4 regions of the Komagataeibacter oboediens genome follow, and region 4 is predicted to be linked to each of the others. Evidence: riboswitches for the same ligand, from Rfam matches in the RefSeq annotation. Region 4 holds a riboswitch; each other region holds the start of a gene.
The links. Region 4 has a riboswitch for cobalamin ahead of HNO79_RS16420 (hypothetical protein). Riboswitches for the same ligand answer to the same signal wherever they lie in the genome.
Positions count from the first base shown of each region.

Region 1 (4,339 bases), on a different contig from region 4:
ATGTGTCCGCGTCCGCGCCGCATGACGGCATGGGCCCGGCTGGCGCGCGATATCGATCCCACACGACTGGAAAGCATGCTGCACGATGCCCCCCTGTCCGACGCCATTGCCATCGCGCCGCGCATCCTTGCCGGTCATATCCGGGGCCGGACCGTCATCACCATCAACTGAACCACCCGGGGCCACGCAATAAAAAACGGCATGCCCGCAGGGGCATGCCGTCCGTCACCCGCCATCGCGCAACCATGGCACGACGCCGTGCCTTCAGTGGCAGGGGAAACCCAGCAGGTGACGGCCATCATGCACGAATTCATGCACGTAATGACCGGAAATAAGGGAGGTCGCCCCCTGCTCCGCTCCGACGAAATACAGCAGCAGGGACGCCAGAACCAGCCCGAACACACCCCACGGCAACAGGTCGCGAACCGGGATGGAAACCTGCGGCGCGGCGACAGCGGCGCTGGACAGAACGGATGTATCTTGGCTCATTGACTGGAAACTCCCTGGATCACATGCGACCCGGGGCAGCATGTGGGCGACGTGCCGCGTCAGGCCGTCCTTCCCATAACCGGATCGGGGCGCATGTTTCCAAAAACGGCATGGAAGGTCAATCACTCCCTGTGCATATCCCACCCCTTCCCCCCGTGCGCGGCCACTGCGCATGACCCAGACCCTGACCTGCATCGCGCTGCCTGCCGCCGGGTGCATGCGTCGCGGCATTTTCCCGAGACGTGATGAAATCCCGCCCCTGCCCACCGGTCTGGCGCGGCACATCGGGACGGCCGGGCAGATCATGCTGCCCCCCGCCCTTCTGGCCGCGTGGCCTTCCACCGCCACCGGCACGGCCTGCCCGCAGGCGGCTCTGACCGCGCCGGACATGGGCGCATGGCACGGGCAATCGCTGAAGGACCTGCCGCCTGACGACGTGGCGCGCTGGGTTGCGGATGCCGGTTTCACCCCGCCGGGGGGTGAAAGCCGGGCTGCGCACCTGCATCGCATGACCCGGTGGCTGGATGCCCTGCCGCCTGCGCCCGCGCAGATCACGGTGCTGACGCATGCCACGGTGGTCCGGGCCATCGTGGTGGCTGCCCTTGGCGGAAGCGCAGCCATGCTGTCACGGCTGGATATCGCCCCCCTGACCCGGTCCCGCCTGACCCGCCATACGGCATGGCGCGTGGCCATCAGCGGCGCACCGCTGCCATGACCGCATGGCATGCGCCCCGCACCGGGTTCCTTTGACAGTGCCGGGACCGATCGTCTAAATCCGCCGGTGATGGTTCCCCCTTCCGGGGGAGAATAGGGAAGACGGTGCGCCATACCGGCAAGTCCGTCGCTGCCCCCGCAACTGTGGGTGGTGATGTCCCGGCACGGTCCATGAAAACATGGACCGGCATACGCCACTGGCCCCCTTCACGGGACCGGGAAGGCCGCCGGGATCGGGGGTGCGGCCGCACCCTCCGCCACAAGCCAGGAGACCTGCCATCATGCCACGCCCTGCCGGCGGGCATAACAGGACCGAATTCGATCGCATGGCCGGCGGGGTGCCCGGCACGCGACAGGCGACCATCCCGCCCCATGCCGGGTGACGCCGCCATGACCGTGCACCCCGCATTCAGCTGCCACGCGCAGCACCGCCGCGAAAGGGCACGGACCGTCATGAGCATTCCCGCACCACCCGAGCCGACGGATGAGACCGGCCCCGTTCACCTGCATGTCTGCGTGACCTGCCGCCGTGGCCTGCCCGCGTCCGACAATCCGCCGGGACGGCAGCTGCATGACGCCATGCAGGCGCTGGCGGCGGACAGCCCGCAGGTCGTGGTACACGAGGTCAGCTGCCTTGCCGCCTGCAATGACGGCTGCACCGCCGTGGTGGCCATGCCGGGCAAATGGGGTTGGCTGCTGGCCAATCTCGGGCCGGAGAAGGCGGATGACCTCATGACGTATGTCGCGGCCTACGGCGCATCACGCAGCGGCACCGTCATGCCGTCCCGCCGCCCCGCCAGCCTGTCGGACATGGTGCGCGGCCGTTTCCCCGCATCCCTTTTTTCAGGAGCCTGATCGCCATGACCCCATCCACCACGGCCCGCGCGCGGGTGCCCGTTACCGTCATCACCGGTTTCCTGGGGGCGGGCAAGACCACGCTGCTGCGCCATGTGCTGGCCAATGCGAAGGGACAGCGCATCGCCATTGTCGTCAATGAATTCGGCACGCTGGGCATTGATGGCGATACGCTGCGCGCCTGTGGCGTGGAAGGCTGCCGCGACGAGGATATTGTCGAACTGACCAATGGCTGCCTGTGCTGCACGGTGGCAGATGACTTCCTGCCCACCATGGAGGCGCTGCTGGACCGTGATGCACCGCCCGACCATATCGTGATCGAGACATCGGGGCTGGCGCTGCCCAAGCCGCTGCTCAAGGCATTTGGCTGGCCCACCATCCGCACCCGCATGACGGTGGATGGCGTGGTGACGGTCGTGGATGGTCCCGCGGTCGCCGCCGGCCGCTTTGCCGACGACCCCGAGGAAGTCGCCCGCCAGCAGGCCGCCGACCCGTCGCTGGACCACGACAACCCGCTGGCTGAAGTATACGAGGACCAGCTTCTGTCCGCCGACCTGGTGGTGCTGAACAAGACCGACCTCATGACGCCCGCGCAGGCCGACGCGGTGGAATCGTCCATCCGCGCCGAGATCCCGCGCGTGGTGAAGGTGGTGCGCGCGACCGACGGACAGGTGGACCCCGCCATCCTGCTGGGGCTTGATGCCGCAGCGGAAGATGACCTTGACGCCCGTCCCTCGCACCACGATGCCGAAGGCGGCGAGCACGAGCACGATGATTTCGAAAGCTTTGTCGCACCCGTGCCCGAACAGGACAGCGTGGAAGATTTCGTCGCGCGGCTGAAAACACTGGCTGAACGGCATGACATCCTGCGCATGAAGGGCTACGCCACGGTGCGCGGCAAGGCCATGCGCCTTGCGGTGCAGGGGGTGGGCAGCCGTTTCCGCCACCAGTTCGACCGCGCCCTGCCCAAGGACGCGCCGCGCACGGGCAGCCTTGTGGTCATTGGCCAGAAGGGGCTGGACCAGTCCGCCATTACGGCTTCATTGGCGCAGGGCTAGACGGCAGGCAGACTGACGGGAACGGGGCAGCGCCATGCATCTGCTTGCACGTGAGGTCCGCACGCTGGATGACGGCGCGCAGGCGGAAGACCTGGGGCATGCCCCGGCTGATATCGTGTTCCTGTCCTTTTCGGACAGTGACCTGCTGTGCCTGAGCGCCGCCCACGCGGCACAGGACGCGCCTGCCGCGACCCTGCGCATGGCCACGCTGTCGCGCCTGCTGCATCCCATGTCCATCGACCTGTACGTGGCCGATACGATCATGGACTCGCGCTGCGTGGTGGTCCGGCTGCTCGGCGGCGTGGAATACTGGCGCTACGGGGCGGAAGAGCTGTCGCGCGCGTGCCGGCAGGGGGGCATTCCACTGGCCTTCGTGGCGGGGGACGGGCGCGATGACCCCCGCCTTGCCGCCCTGTCCACCATGCCGGAACGCATGCGCGCCCGCCTTGACGCGCTGCTGCGCACGGGGGGCACGGCCAATATGGAAGCCGCCCTGCGGCTTATGGCGCATCTGGCAGGTCGCTGTGCGGATGACGGCACCGCTCCCGTTCCCCTGCCACCCGCCGATGTGCTGCATGAAGCCGACCCGGCGCTGCCGCTGCGCGCCATGGTGGTGTTCTACCGCGCGCACCTGCTGGCCGGTGACATCGCACCCGTTACGCAGCTGGCAGCGCAACTGGCGCGCCACGGCATGGGGGCGGACCTTGTCTATGTCACATCGCTCAAGAACCCTGACTCCGCCCGGGTGGTGGCCGCACGGCTGACGGCCTGCCCGCCGGACGTCATCATAAACGCCACCTTCTTTTCCGCCCGCGCAGGGAATGACAGCCGTTCCCCGCTGGATCTCGCGGGCGTGCCGGTACTGCAGGTGCAGCAGCCGGGCATTCCCCATACCGTATGGCGCGACAGCGTGCGCGGCCTGTCGCAGGCCGACCTGGCCATGCAGGTGGTGCTGCCTGAACTGGATGGCCGCATTCCCGCCTGCCCCATTTCCTTCAAGGAAGAAACCACCCCCGGCCTGCCCGCGCGCCATGAACCCTATCCCGATGGCATCACCCTGACCTGCGCACGCGCGGTCGGATGGGCGCGGCTGGGGCATGAAGCGCCCGCCGCGCGACGGGTGGGGATCATCCTGTCCGATTATCCCGGCGCGCAGGGTGCCCCCACGGGACAGGCGGCGCATGCCGTGGGGCTGGACAGTTTCGCAAGCCTTGAACACATCC
Region 1 covers NZ_JABLUU010000002.1:83,936-88,274, forward strand. Annotated here, with positions in the region: gene acuI (acrylyl-CoA reductase (NADPH)) at 1-171, shown strand, start outside; gene HNO79_RS02320 (CbtB domain-containing protein) at 265-489, opposite strand; gene HNO79_RS02325 (histidine phosphatase family protein) at 662-1,204, shown strand; cobalamin riboswitch at 1,258-1,498, shown strand; gene HNO79_RS02330 (DUF1636 domain-containing protein) at 1,657-2,058, shown strand; gene cobW (cobalamin biosynthesis protein CobW) at 2,064-3,116, shown strand; gene cobN (cobaltochelatase subunit CobN) at 3,151-4,339, shown strand, end outside.
Region 1: linked by a shared signal. The riboswitch ahead of HNO79_RS02330 (DUF1636 domain-containing protein) and the one ahead of HNO79_RS16420 (hypothetical protein) in region 4 are both predicted to bind cobalamin.

Region 2 (4,339 bases), on a different contig from region 4:
CGACGGCGATACCGTCCTGACGGGTACCATCCTTGCGCACCAGGCTGCCATGGCAGGCCATGACCTGCATATGGTCGTTATAGACGGCGCTCTTGACCGTCCCGTCTTCAAACCGGACGGCGGGGGACGCGGCCGGCGTGCCCTGGTTGGCAATCCCCACGATCGTGGCAGCCACACCGGGCTGCTGGCAGTAGTTCACCATGGGGCGGGGGGTGTGCTGCGCGCAGGCGGCCATGGCAAGCGGGAGACATAAAGCAACAAGACGGCGCAACGGTTTTTTCCTTTTGCAATGCGGCACGGGACCCAGCCATGTGCCTGTCCATTCAGGCGTATAGAAGGGGCCCGTACCTCACAACAATGTAAATTTTCAATACCGCCCTGTGCTTTTGTCTTCTCTTGGCATCTGGCTGTCGGGATGGCGGGGGTTGCGAATGCAAACAGCAGTACGGGCGGGGAGTGAAGGGCGCGCCCTTCAGAATGTAATATTGCTGTGCAGTCCGAAAATCGCCTCATCGCCGGTACGACGGTAGGGATAGGACGGGTCGCTGCCGCCGCCTGCGGGATGCCAGACGTACTGGAGGTCCGGCTGCATCACCAGCCACGGCGTAACCTGCGCCTGATAGGTCAGTTCAAGGTGGTTTTCATTGCCCGGCACCAGGCTGTCGGTACCGGTCCGGGCCACGTTGCGGGTATACTGGCGCTCACCCGAACTGGCGCGGCCAATGCCCCAGCCCAGCCCGATCGTGTCGTTGTCACGTCCCCGGAACGGGGCCTTCAGGTTCAGGCCCGCGTCAATGGCGAAGCTGATCAGGTTACGGTCGCCGCCATTGCCCGTGGCGCGCACGAAAATACCCAGCGAACGCGTGGACTGGATGGAAGGCCGCCAGATCATCTGGTCAATGATGCCGTACACCATCCAGTTGTCCCGGTCCCAGCGCGGGATGCCGGTGGTGTCATTGGGGCCGCCAAGGGCCTGCCCCATGTTGTTGTAGCGGTAATCGGGAAATCTGGCGGTGTCGTAATATCCGCCCAGTTTATAGACGCCCGGCAGGCCGGGATTTTTTGTGACGTTGGACGTATCGGCGGGCTGCGGATTGAGTGCGTACTGCAGTTCGGTAATCAGCAGCGCGCCATTGCCCATGTTGAAGTTTGTGCCATTGGCGCCGTTATAGGTCTGGCTGGTGGGATCGCTGTTGCTGCCCAGTACTGCGCCCGTGGCCTGCTGGATGGGTAGCGAGTTATAGCGGTTGCCTGGCGGATTGTCGTCAGCAGCGGCGAACATGAAGGTGAACTTCTCGCCGGGTCGGTAACGGATCCGCACGGCGGGCGAGGAGAGTGGCCATGACGGGCCGCCGCCATACAGGTTGACTGACGGGGCCATGGGCCAGCCGAAATTGGCGTTCAGGTACAGCGATGCGTAATCGCTGATCAGGAATTCGGTATCAAGGGCCTGCTGGCCGATCTTGACGTCGAGTTTCCCCTTGAGGAACGACTGCTGGTACCACAGTTCGAACAGGCGGGTGGAACGGTCAGCCTCGAACCCGCTGATCGGGTTGAAATTGTTCAGGTGATCCTGCGAAATGGAACGTCCGCGCGTCTGCAGCGCGCTGACATTGAACAGGCCGCCCTTCAGCCCGAACAGTTTTTCGGTATCGATGGTCAGCGTGGGCATGGTCACGCCGTCATATGCAGGGCCGGTGCCCGATCCCTGTCCATCGCCATTGGTGCTTGGCGTGCCACCGGTACCGTTGCCCCAGACTTCATCGACTTCCTGAATGTCGAAGCTGATGCCGTGTTTGTACAGCCACGGGCGTGCACCCCACATGTTGCCCAGCAGGTTGCCGCTGGTATCCAGCGCGTTATCCGTGCCTGTGTCTGTCGTTACCGTCTGCTGCGCATCGGCCTGCGCGCGTTCTGAATCGCGCACCGTGGCCGGGTCGATCTGCTGGATCAGCGGGGTGGAATTACCTAGGCGGACGCGGTCCTGCGCAATCTGTGTCTGGACCTGTGCATGGGCATAGGAACCGAACGTGCCGATCAGGCCACAGGACAGAAGGCCGGATGAAAGGAAAAGGGTTCGCATCCGGCCATATTGTGCCGGGCCGGAAAAAAGGACTTTCATGAAAAGACATCCCGTCAGGATGGGTCCGGCCATATGGGGCCGGAAAAGGGCGACCCGCCGGGCAGGCCACTGCTGGTACGGGGGGACGGAATGCTAGCTGGTCGTGTTCATGTCTCATGCCCATCTCCGGTCAGCCCGCCCGACGATATCGTTAAAGGACAGCGGCAGGTCTCCTGGCTTACGGGTCGCTGCATTTCATCTCCCTTCCCGGCCGGAGCCAGTGGTTGCCGCAGGGCGGCAGCAGATGAAACACTCTCCGTTTACAGTTGCGGGTACAGCTGCCGACTCCACCCCCGGATATGATATCCCGCCGGGGTTTACAGCATTCCCTTTCCAACCCGTTTGCACGGGACCGCTGACTTATGGCCCGGACTATAGCGTTTACAGTCCATTAGGCAAGATCAGGCCGGAGGCTGTCGGTCCAGCAGGTCCGCCACCTCATCCATGGTGGGCGCGGCCTGCGCGGCACCCGGACGGGTCGTGGCCAGTGCACCGCATGCGGCGGCGAAGCGTACTGCTTCCCCAATGGCCGCCCCGCGGGCCAGTGCACTGGCAAGTCCCGCATTGAAACAGTCCCCCGCCGCCACCGTATCAATCGCCCTGACGCGGAAGGGGGACACGAACCCCTGCGCATCGGGCGCGGAATATACGACACCCCGGTGCCCCAGCTTGATGATGGCCGTGCGCGTGCCACGGGCATGCAGGATCTGTGCCGCCTGCAGGGCGGTCGTCTCATCCGTGGGTTCGATGCCTGTCAGGTCGCGGGTTTCGCGTTCGTTGGGGGTGATGATGTCCGCCAGTGGGTACAGTTCGGCGGGCAGGCCACGCGCGGGGACCGGGGCGGGGTCCAGCATGACGGGTATGCCCCGTTCCCGTGCCGTGCGGGCCATGGCCAGCACCAGCGCGTGACGCATTTCCATCTGCATCATCACCAGCGTTGCATGATCCAGGACGGGCGACAGAAGCGGGCAGGCCTCCGCCCCATGCGCCATGTTCGCTCCGCCATCCACAAGGATCTGGTTTTCCCCCGCATGGTTTATGGTGATGAAGGCCCGGCCGGTGTCGGCCGCGGGGTCTTCCATAAGGCAGTGCGTATCCACTCCGGCCTGTTGCAGCGTGGTGCGCGCCATGGTGGCCAGCATGTCCGTTCCGGTCCAGCCCGCCAGCGCCACGTCCTGTCCCAGCCGCGCTACCGCGATGGCCTGGTTGGCGCCCTTGCCCCCCAGCCCGGTGGTGGAGGCATGGACATGCAGCGTTTCGCCTGGCTGTGCGAAGCGTTCGACATGCGCGACAAAATCGATATTGGTGCTGCCGATGACGGCGATATGGGGGGACGATGCAGGCATGAAGGAAACCTTGGACGATGGGAAACACGGATAGGCCACCCTATCATCGCCCGTTACCGGCATACAGGCGGCCGGGACCGTTTTATTCGGGCACGACCCATTCCACTTCGGCCTGTGTTTCCCCATCACCCAGATAGCGGCACAGGGTGGTCAGGATGGCGCGCGCGGTCTGCTCGAACCGGAACGGCGGATTGGCGATCAGCAGTCCGCTGCCATTCAGCCGCGTCGGGTCCAGCGGTGGCCGCAGGGTCAGTTCAAGGGCGAGCAGGTTGCGCTGTCCCGCATCCTTCAGCGCGTTGTGGAAGGCATGTGTGGGCGCGCGATGCTTGATGGGATACCACGTGGCGATGATGCCATTACCAAATCGCTGGCGTGCTGTGATGATGGCTTTTGCAAGGGTATGGAACTCATCCGTCCGTTCAAAGGGCGGATCCATGAGTACAAGCCCCCGCTTTGCCTGCCGTGGGGGCAGCAGGGCGGTGACGGCCTCGTATCCGTTGCGACCATGTACGGAAACGGCGGGATTGTTGCGGAACAGGCGGCGCAGACTGCGCTGGTCCTCGGGGTGCAGTTCACAGCAGGTCAGTGTATCGCCCGGTCGCAGCATGTCCGCCACAATGGCGGGGGAGCCGGTATAGAACATCTGCCCGTCATGCGCCGCGATCGTGGCGCGCACGATATCCAGCCATTCCCCGATGCAGGCCGGTGCCTCAGGGTCGGACGGGACGTCCAGCAGGCGGCCGATCCCCCCATGCCATTCCCCCGTTGCCTGTGCCTCGCGGCCCGACAGGTCATACATGCCGATCCCGGCATGCGTGTCGAGGACCGAAAACGCGGACGGCTTGCGACGCAGCGCATCGATCAGGGCCAC
Region 2 covers NZ_JABLUU010000003.1:86,988-91,326, forward strand. Annotated here, with positions in the region: gene HNO79_RS04065 (hypothetical protein) at 1-271, opposite strand, end outside; gene HNO79_RS04070 (carbohydrate porin) at 473-2,083, opposite strand; cobalamin riboswitch at 2,269-2,494, opposite strand; gene HNO79_RS04075 (ribokinase) at 2,524-3,468, opposite strand; gene HNO79_RS04080 (23S rRNA (adenine(2030)-N(6))-methyltransferase RlmJ) at 3,551-4,339, opposite strand, start outside.
Region 2: linked by a shared signal. The riboswitch ahead of HNO79_RS04070 (carbohydrate porin) and the one ahead of HNO79_RS16420 (hypothetical protein) in region 4 are both predicted to bind cobalamin.

Region 3 (4,339 bases), on a different contig from region 4:
GCCTTCGCAACATTGTCAAAGGTGCCGTTGAAGTTGCCCGACGAATCATACCAGTCGGCGGACTGGATCAGGTTCCGGACCCTGTTGTCATACCATGTGGCGCCAAAATTCAGGTGATCATGCAGAAGTTTCTGCTCCACGCCCGCGTCGTAGCCAATCAGCTGTTCCGCCTTCAGGTCCGGGTTGCCCCTTTCCGAATAACCGGCCCCCACCTGATTGACGAACAGCTGGTACAGCGCAGGGCCGTGGAAACCCGAACCGGCACTGGCCTTGATGATGGTGCCGGTTCCGGGAACGTGGATCGCGGGTGCCACGCGCCAGGTCACATGGTTGCCGTAACGCGAATTGGCGTCGTAACGGATGTTGGCAGCGCCATACAGGATATGCTTCCAGTTGCCCTGATACTGCCCGTAGCCTGCGGTCGTATCCATGCTGGCGGATGTATCGTACCCGCTGTCCCACATGCTGGATGCCGTATGGCTGGTATCGAACGTATCGTGGAAATGCTCGGCACCCACCAGAAGCTGCCCGTACCGCCCGAAACTGAACGTGCCGTGCCAGTCCACCTTCAACCGGCCTGAACGGTAGTAATAGGGATCGGGATTGACCGGACTGCCGTAGCTTGTGCCGGTCTCGGTCCAGCGGTTGCGGTTGGTCATGTAACCAAGGCCCAGCACCTGATCAAAAAAACCGTGGAAGGAAACCAGATGCGCCGTCCCGCGCACGATGGCCTCGTTCTGGGTGGTCTGTTCCCGCACCCCTGAATCCCCATACGCATTTTCAGCCTGCAGGTCATACAGTGAATAGGAATGGTTATTGCCCTGTATCAGGCGCGCCGTCAGGCCAAGGTCAAGATTATGGGTCACGTCGTAGCCCAGCCTGATATTGGCGCTGCGGTTGTCATTGCGGTTGCCTTCGTGCCGCTGCTGGCGGTCCGCGCCATAATATCGTTCGATATAGGACGGGATATTATTGAACCCATCCATACGATAATGGGAAAATTCAACATTATAATGGAACTGCCCCCTGCTGCCTCGCGCACCGAAGGTCTGGTTGAAGGTTCCGTACCCGCCGCCTTCGATCCGGACGAATGGCCTGAAGCGTCCCTGCCCCTGTGCCGTGGTGATGTCGATAACACCCGCCATGGCGTCCGCGCCGTACAGGCCGCTCTGCGGGCCACGCAGGACCTCGATACGACCGATGCCATCGGTCAGGAACTGCCCGGCATCAAAGGCATTGGTGGTATTGCTGCCGTCATTGATGTCCATGCCATCCAGCCGGACCTTGACCTCGCGGGAATTATTGCCGCGCAGGAAAATGGACGACGTGCCGCCCGCCCCGCCCGTCTGCACCACGTTCAGGCCGGGCTGGCGTGCAAGGATATCCGTCAGGCTGCGCCGCTGCTGGGTCTGGATCTGCTTTTCGGTGATGATGGTCATGCTGGTACCGATATCATCCACCCCTGTCGGCCTGCGCGCGGCGCTGACGCTGATCAGTTCGGGCAGGCCGGCATTGTCGGGCGTGACAATGGCTTTCATACTGCCATTGCCAGCGATGTATTGCTTCACGGATGGTTTTTCTGGTGTATCCTTCCCGATGGGCACATCGGCATACGCCATCGTGGCGCCTAGTGTCATGAATGCCGTCGAGGCAATCAGAAAATCACGGAAAATGGTCATAAGGTCTGGATCTCGCGGTCACATCATCGTTGCCACGAGAGCGCGCCGCCACCCGGTTTCCGATCCATAAGAAAACCCGTGGCACCACACCGTCAGGACACCCCGCCCGACAGGTCTCGGTCGCAACCATCATGACGGCAGGTCTCCTGGCTTGCGGCGTCGTCTCCCGCACAACCTTCCCGGAAAACCGCGGTTTCCAGTGGCCCGGACCTTATGTCCGGTAATGCGGGGAACATACCGCTTACAGTTGCGGGGACAGCCGAAGCATTGGACCGCAATCCGCACTTCGTTCCCTTTTCACCCCTTATATGCAGGGGAACCGTCAGCAGGGTTCTGATCGGATGGGCCAGCCCTGTCAACCCGGATCCGCGCGGCCAACGCGGGCGCTGGGGCTGGTCACGTCATTTTTTCCTAAACCGTGGCCACGGTCCGTGCCGTGTGTCCTCAGCGCCGCACCTGAAGATAAAAAACAGCCGGAAAAAGCAGCTTGCCATACCGTGGGAACGGCAATCTGCCCACTGTTTCCCCGGCGGAAGCCGGCTGCGCGCGACGTGGAAATCCACCTGACGTTGGATACTTTTTGGGTTATAGAAGTGGATCATGAGCACAGACACACCCAACCTTCTTTCCCCCAGCCCGGTCTACAAACCGTTCCGTTACCCATGGGCGTTCGAGGCGTGGAAAACCCAGCAGTCCCTGCACTGGCTGCCCGAGGAAATTCCCCTTGGTGATGATGTGAAGGACTGGAACAACAACCTGTCCGAGACGGAAAAATATCTGGTCACCCAGATTTTCCGCCTGTTCACCCAACAGGATACCGAGGTCGAGAACGCCTATATCGATCTGTATATGCCCCGCTTCAAGCCGACCGAAGTGCGGATGATGCTTTCGGCGTTCACCAATATGGAATCGATCCATCAGGCGGCCTACAGCCACCTTCTGGACACCATCGGCATGCCGGAAACCGAATATGCCGCCTTCCTTGAATACGAGGAAATGGCCGCGAAGCACGAATTCCTTAAACGCTTCAACATGGACGACCATTATAATACCGCCCTGTCCATGGCAGTGTTCGCGGGCTTTACCGAAGGGCTGCAGCTTTTCGCGTCCTTCGCCATGCTGCTCAACTTCCCGCGCCATAATTTGATGAAGGGCATGGGGCAGGTCGTGACATGGTCCGTGCGTGACGAAAGCCTGCACGTTGAAAGCATCACGCGCCTGTTCAAGACCTACATGCAGGAATTTGGTCGCCAGATTGACAAGCCCGCCGTGGCGGATGCCATCCACCTGGCCTGCCGTGAAATTGTGGAGAACGAGGACCGCTTCATCGACCTCGCTTTCCGCATGGGGCCGGTGAAGGGCCTGTCAGCGGATGAGGTCAAGCAGTATATCCGCTTCATCGCCAATCGCCGCCTGATCGGGCTGGAACTCGATCCGATCTATGACGTACCCAGCAATCCCCTGCCGTGGATTGACGAGATGATGAACGCGGTGGAGCACACCAACTTTTTCGAAAACCGGGCAACGGAATACAGCCGGGGCGCGACACAGGGAACGTGGGACGAAGCGTTCGCCTGAAATACCGGATCGCACCGCCCCCATCATGCATATGGTGGGGGCGGTTTTACTGCCGGAACCCCGGGTCCTTTTCACACGTTCCAGGAAAACCAGACGGCCCGGGCGCGCATCCATTCCCCTTGCCCGTTATCTCATCCTCCACCATGACGCCAATATCCGGTGGGTGGAAAGGCATAAGATCGGACATTCACCCGCGACAACAGGATGTGCGGGAACGCCTGATTGATAAAAAGATCATAAAATTTCTGGGTATCGGCCTTTTTGAAAGCCGACATTTTCTGAAGATTTACAGTTTATTCCATAAACAGACTTGTTAAACGGTCTTCAGGATCGTCAGACCCCGCCAGTTCAAGAACTTGACTACAAACGCATTTCAGATGTGTATATCGTTACATAAACAGATTTTATGAACATTTTATAGAGACATAGCATTAATAATTATATTTCATTTTCAAGTTTATTAATAATAATGAAAATATAAATTCGAATAACTTCATTTATTGAAATAATTGTTAAATAAATATATTGGACAAAATGAAATATTGATTTGTTGCGGCAATAAACTATTCACCTGATTCCGTACCTGCCATCCATCCTATTTTTGAACATGGATCATTATCCCAACCCCATACCGGACCAGCCAACCGACGGGAGCCTGCGTCATTGTTGACGATGGATATTCAGCAAGGCCCTACCCTACCACTCCCCTGACACAATATAATCGGCACGTCATATCCATTTTTATAAATACATATTAAGTATATTTATTTTCGTTTCTTTAACGGAAATGTATGGATGTGCATATAACGGCCCTACACATGCTTATGTCTGACGACAACGTATGAGCGCGAAAGTTTCCACAAACCTTACAAACCATAAAATTTCCACAATAACAAAAATATTTATGCAGTAATAAATGCATACAAAAAATACTTAATCATCGCACTCACAATAAATTAATTCATAAATATAAAACCATTTTCGAACGCGAGCGTTTGTCTGCCACAGATATAAAAACAATAATATACTGATGGCCTTAAAATGAAATATTTCACACGTAGATATGGAAATATCGGAATATT
Region 3 covers NZ_JABLUU010000008.1:126,567-130,905, forward strand. Annotated here, with positions in the region: gene HNO79_RS08980 (TonB-dependent receptor plug domain-containing protein) at 1-1,679, opposite strand, end outside; cobalamin riboswitch at 1,799-2,018, opposite strand; gene HNO79_RS08985 (ribonucleotide-diphosphate reductase subunit beta) at 2,280-3,257, shown strand.
Region 3: linked by a shared signal. The riboswitch ahead of HNO79_RS08980 (TonB-dependent receptor plug domain-containing protein) and the one ahead of HNO79_RS16420 (hypothetical protein) in region 4 are both predicted to bind cobalamin.

Region 4 (4,339 bases):
TACGCAGGTTGAAAATACCATTTTTACTGGATCTGGCGTGGCCGCTGCTGATCGCCTTTACGGAGCGTGTTTTCACAGAAGATCGCGAAATTGTTGAACTGGAGCAGCAGGCCTGGCGGGAGCAGGACGGCGACCGGAATCAGGAGGTCTTTCCAGTTATCATGGCGCTGCGCCAACTGCTTATCCAGAATGGTATGCCGTCCCAGAAAGATATCGGATAATAAACTGATAGACGCCCATGCCCCGTCTCAAGGCGCATGGGCATCTTCTCCTGACCAGGCACCACGCAGATCAGGTGCTCATTTTGCAGTTCGGGCCGATATGACCGCGATAAGGAAGCCATGTCTGTGTCTGTCCGAACATCGGAATCCCGAGATAGCCCCGTAACTTGAGTTGTCCGGACTGGTTAACCCACATGCGCGCTTGATACACATGATTGGTATTGGGGTCGAGAATGGACCCGTTCCACCGGTCTGGTTGATCCGGATCCGGCACGAAGTCCCGCAGCATGGGCAACCCACATTCCGAACGGTCCGTCTGGTCGCGTGGGATGTCATTACTATAGTTCAGGCCAACCAGCTTTCCACACAGATGGTCGCCACACCGTGTGATCTCGAAAACACCCTTGTGATTTCTGGTGACCCATTGCCCCAGAACGGCGGGCGGAACTGTTGTCGCTGGAGGAACTTGTGCGTGAACAGCAGCCCCTCCAATCATGATACTGAGTATTAGCGAGACACAGGTTGCTTTTTGCGCAATATTCATGATGTGTCTTTCGTCGCTTCGTACATGACTAAAATTATGGAACATCGGCGGATCTATCGGAGAATTCGGATCGAAAAGCGCATGATTGATGCCCCGAGATGCGCGCCATGGGAATGAGCGGCGAGGGTGCTATCTACGCCATGGACGTTTTCCATGATAGCCTTGTCGCGCCTGCTGCCCATTGCTGCACCGGCTTGAAGGGCCCAGTAAGGGTCTTCAGCAACATGCGGGCGTTTCAGGCCGGTTGTCAGAAACGCGCCGGTCCCGCGATGCTGCATCACGATGTTTCCGCCAGAAACAGGAAACATGGGGGGCATTGATCGGCCGCATTGGTCTTCCCATGACGCATGGGAAATCTCCTGCCTTCGGTGCATCCCGCCCGACGACGTGGTTTGCAGACGATGGCAGGTCTCCTGGCTCACGGATCATGGCCAGCCAGTTCATGCCTTCCCATTCCCCAAGGGAAACAGTGGCTCACCCGCAGGTGAACGAACTGGTGGCATACCGCATACAGTTGCGGGAGCAGCCGCTGACTGGCTCCCGGAACAGAATTGTCCAGCCAGAGCGTTACAGCGTTCCCTTTTAACCCGCTCGCGCGGGGCCATCATCAATCAAGGGTCTCATTCCATTATGCGCGAAGTGAGAGGAACGCCCAATTCCTCGAAACGCGATGCCGGCCTGCATGGAACGAAGAGCTTGTTGATGCCAATCAAACTTGTCGCTCCGATCCAATAAGTGTAGGTCACTCAGTGTCTTCATCTTCGAAACACGCGGGCGGGGATACGCGCCCGCGCGTTAGCCACTATGTTGTCAATCAGGCGTTCGGGCTTGATGCGCTATACAAGTGCATGGCGGCGTCACGCGCGCCAATTGTCCATTGCGCGGAAATATAGGCCTGAAGCAAGGCCATGAGCGCCTCGACCCCGTGCGTGTCCGATAAATCGCGGGCTGTATCCACATAGGCGAGAGCTTCTAATAGCAGGGGCGAAAACAGTTCCTCAAGATAGTCGCCCCGCGCCTTCGGCGCAGCGGGTAATCGGCCAGCGGAAGGTACCAGACGTAGGAATGTTTCAAATCCATCCGCACGAATGCGGTCTTCCGGATTGGGGGCAGGGAGTTCAGTCTTGGCTATTGCCTGAATTACATCTTCCCGCAGAGGTGCGGATTCCATAAGGCGGGATACCGAGACAGAACGCTGACGTCGCCGCTGTTGTATGAGAATAAAATCAGGCGAAGGGACGGGAGAGGCCATTTTTCGTTTCACCGGGAATCGGATCGGATTAACTGGAAAGATCTGCATCGGACAGGCCTTCTTGAGTCAGGATGCGAGCATCCTCGTCACGCCATGCCGCGATCATGTCTGGGTTCTGACTGAGCCATCCAATTCTCTCGGCACAATATACAGGAACTCTGAATTTCTGGCCGCGCTGATTGTTCAGGATTGTTCCTGTCTGGTGCAGGCGCCCGTCTCGTGTCCAGAAAAGACGCTCCTGGTTGGTGATCCCCAGAATCTGTCGAACCTGTCGCGGCGTAAACGGACGAAAAGACAGCGCGGTGATCTGTTTTTCCACCGAGTTGGCAATAGCCTCCAGAGCATCTGTCCTTTCACGCATAATGGCGGCTATAAAGCGGGCGAAAAGCTGCTTTACCTCTGGTAGCCGCAGGCGAAGGGACGAGGATTGATCCAGACAGGCCGCAATAAGCATCCGAATTGCAACAACCGGCTCTGGCTCCGTAATGGTCGCCATTAGGCGCGACGCAATGGAAGGGAGTACCATGCTCATATCTGTGTTCATGGATATTTCTTTTTATCAGAATAAAACGTAGGTACCTGTGTCCTGGGGTCAGGAAAGTACATGCGAATTATAAGCCGCAGGCCGCGAGGTCTGTTGCTAAGGTTGCCTTACGAAGCCGGGATTCATTCAAGCACAGGCTAACGATCCGCATACATATGGAGGCTTGATAGATATATCGATACGCGAAAGAACGCGTCATAGCTGATCTCCTGCCACCGGTCGGTCCCGCCCGGTAGCACGGTTTGCGACGGTAGCAGGTTTCCTGGCTCACGGATCATGGCAGCTCGGTCCTGTCTTCCCACTCCCTTACTGGAAGCAGTGACCCATCTGATCGGACATCAGATGATCGGATCCGGCTACATACCGCCTACAGTTGCGGACGCAGCTACCGACTGGCTCCCGGATCATCGCAGATCCCGCCAGAGCTTACGGTATTCCCTATTAATCCGCTTGCGCGGCACCACCGACATAAAAGCTGGTCGCAATATGCGTCAGATTTCGTGATCTACGCAATATGGATTTTCCAAAAAACCTGCGATGAAAGAGCATGGTATCCTTCACACAGACGGGAAGCTGGCAGGCTTGCACTGCTCGCGGGCGTGCGTCACACTACCTCTACATCAAAGGCCCCGTGCGAACGGGTTAATAGGGAACGCCGTGCGTTCTGGCAGGACTTATCAGGGTCCGGGAACAAGTCGGTGGCTGCCCCCGCAACTGTAAGCGGAGAGATACCGGATCGTATGTCCTCTTAACAGGACCCGTCACTGGCTATGCTCAACAGGCCGGGAAGACAGAACCGATATCAAGGACCCGTAAGCCAGGAGACCTGCCTTTGTGACGTAACCAGTTCTATCGGGCGGGGCGCCCGACAGACGGAGTGGCGATCATGTCTTCTGTTTTATCTGCTGCGTTCCCCATCCAGCGTGTTCTTTCCTGACCAGTTCTGAAGAATTACATCCATTGGCCAATGGCGTGTCGCGGGTCTAATCCCGTCAAACGCTACAAGGGGAACATGAGAAATGCGTACATATTTTGGCGGCAACCAGCGAAATGGCACAGGTCGATCTTATTTCGGATCGGAGAGCCTGACTCCCGCACAGAAACGGGCCATTCTGTCCCTGCCGAAAGACGGGGGGTATGGAACCTTGCTGGATGGAGGAAGCATCAGATCATCTCTCGTACTGATGGGCTTTATTGCAGGTGGATGTTCTGCGCGATGGGGGATGGGGCATTCCCGCCTTACCGCACGCGGTCGGGAACTGCGACACAAACTCGAAGGCTGCGGATCTTAGAATCCTGTCGGCAGTATGCGTTGTGAGATAGGAACAGAGAATTTCTACGATACAGAGATCGCCGACCGGTTGGTCCACGGACAAATTTTCAGCGTTCACCATGACTTTATTTCGTGTCTCCGTCGTGAACTCCGGGACAGGAGAAAGACGCATCGACTCACCTGTCGGCACTAAAAAAGTGACTGCGTCAGGCACGGATCACGCTATCCATCTGTCGCCAGGTCCAGCAGTGCTTATCATTTTCTATTCTTTTTGACCCCGTACAGTCAGGCATGTCTTGACTCACTGATTCATACCCGCGAGTTCTATAAAATCGCGTAAATATTGAATGTCTTCATCCGTCTCGCGATGACCAAGAAAGATCTGTTTCGCAATACCGTTTATACCAAGTTTAACAGGATAAAGCTCAAAGCGAGAGGCATATTCTTCGACAAGCCATCGTGGAAGTGCTGCAACACCGCGGCCATGTGATACCATGACAAGCAT
Region 4 covers NZ_JABLUU010000061.1:3,587-7,925, reverse strand. Annotated here, with positions in the region: gene HNO79_RS16440 (aromatic ring-hydroxylating oxygenase subunit alpha) at 1-221, shown strand, start outside; gene HNO79_RS16435 (DUF2147 domain-containing protein) at 292-765, opposite strand; gene HNO79_RS16430 (hypothetical protein) at 819-1,187, opposite strand; cobalamin riboswitch at 1,152-1,386, opposite strand; gene HNO79_RS16425 (hypothetical protein) at 1,580-2,065, opposite strand; gene HNO79_RS16420 (hypothetical protein) at 2,046-2,561, opposite strand; cobalamin riboswitch at 2,797-3,041, opposite strand; cobalamin riboswitch at 3,169-3,409, shown strand; gene HNO79_RS16415 (LysR family transcriptional regulator) at 4,136-4,339, opposite strand, start outside.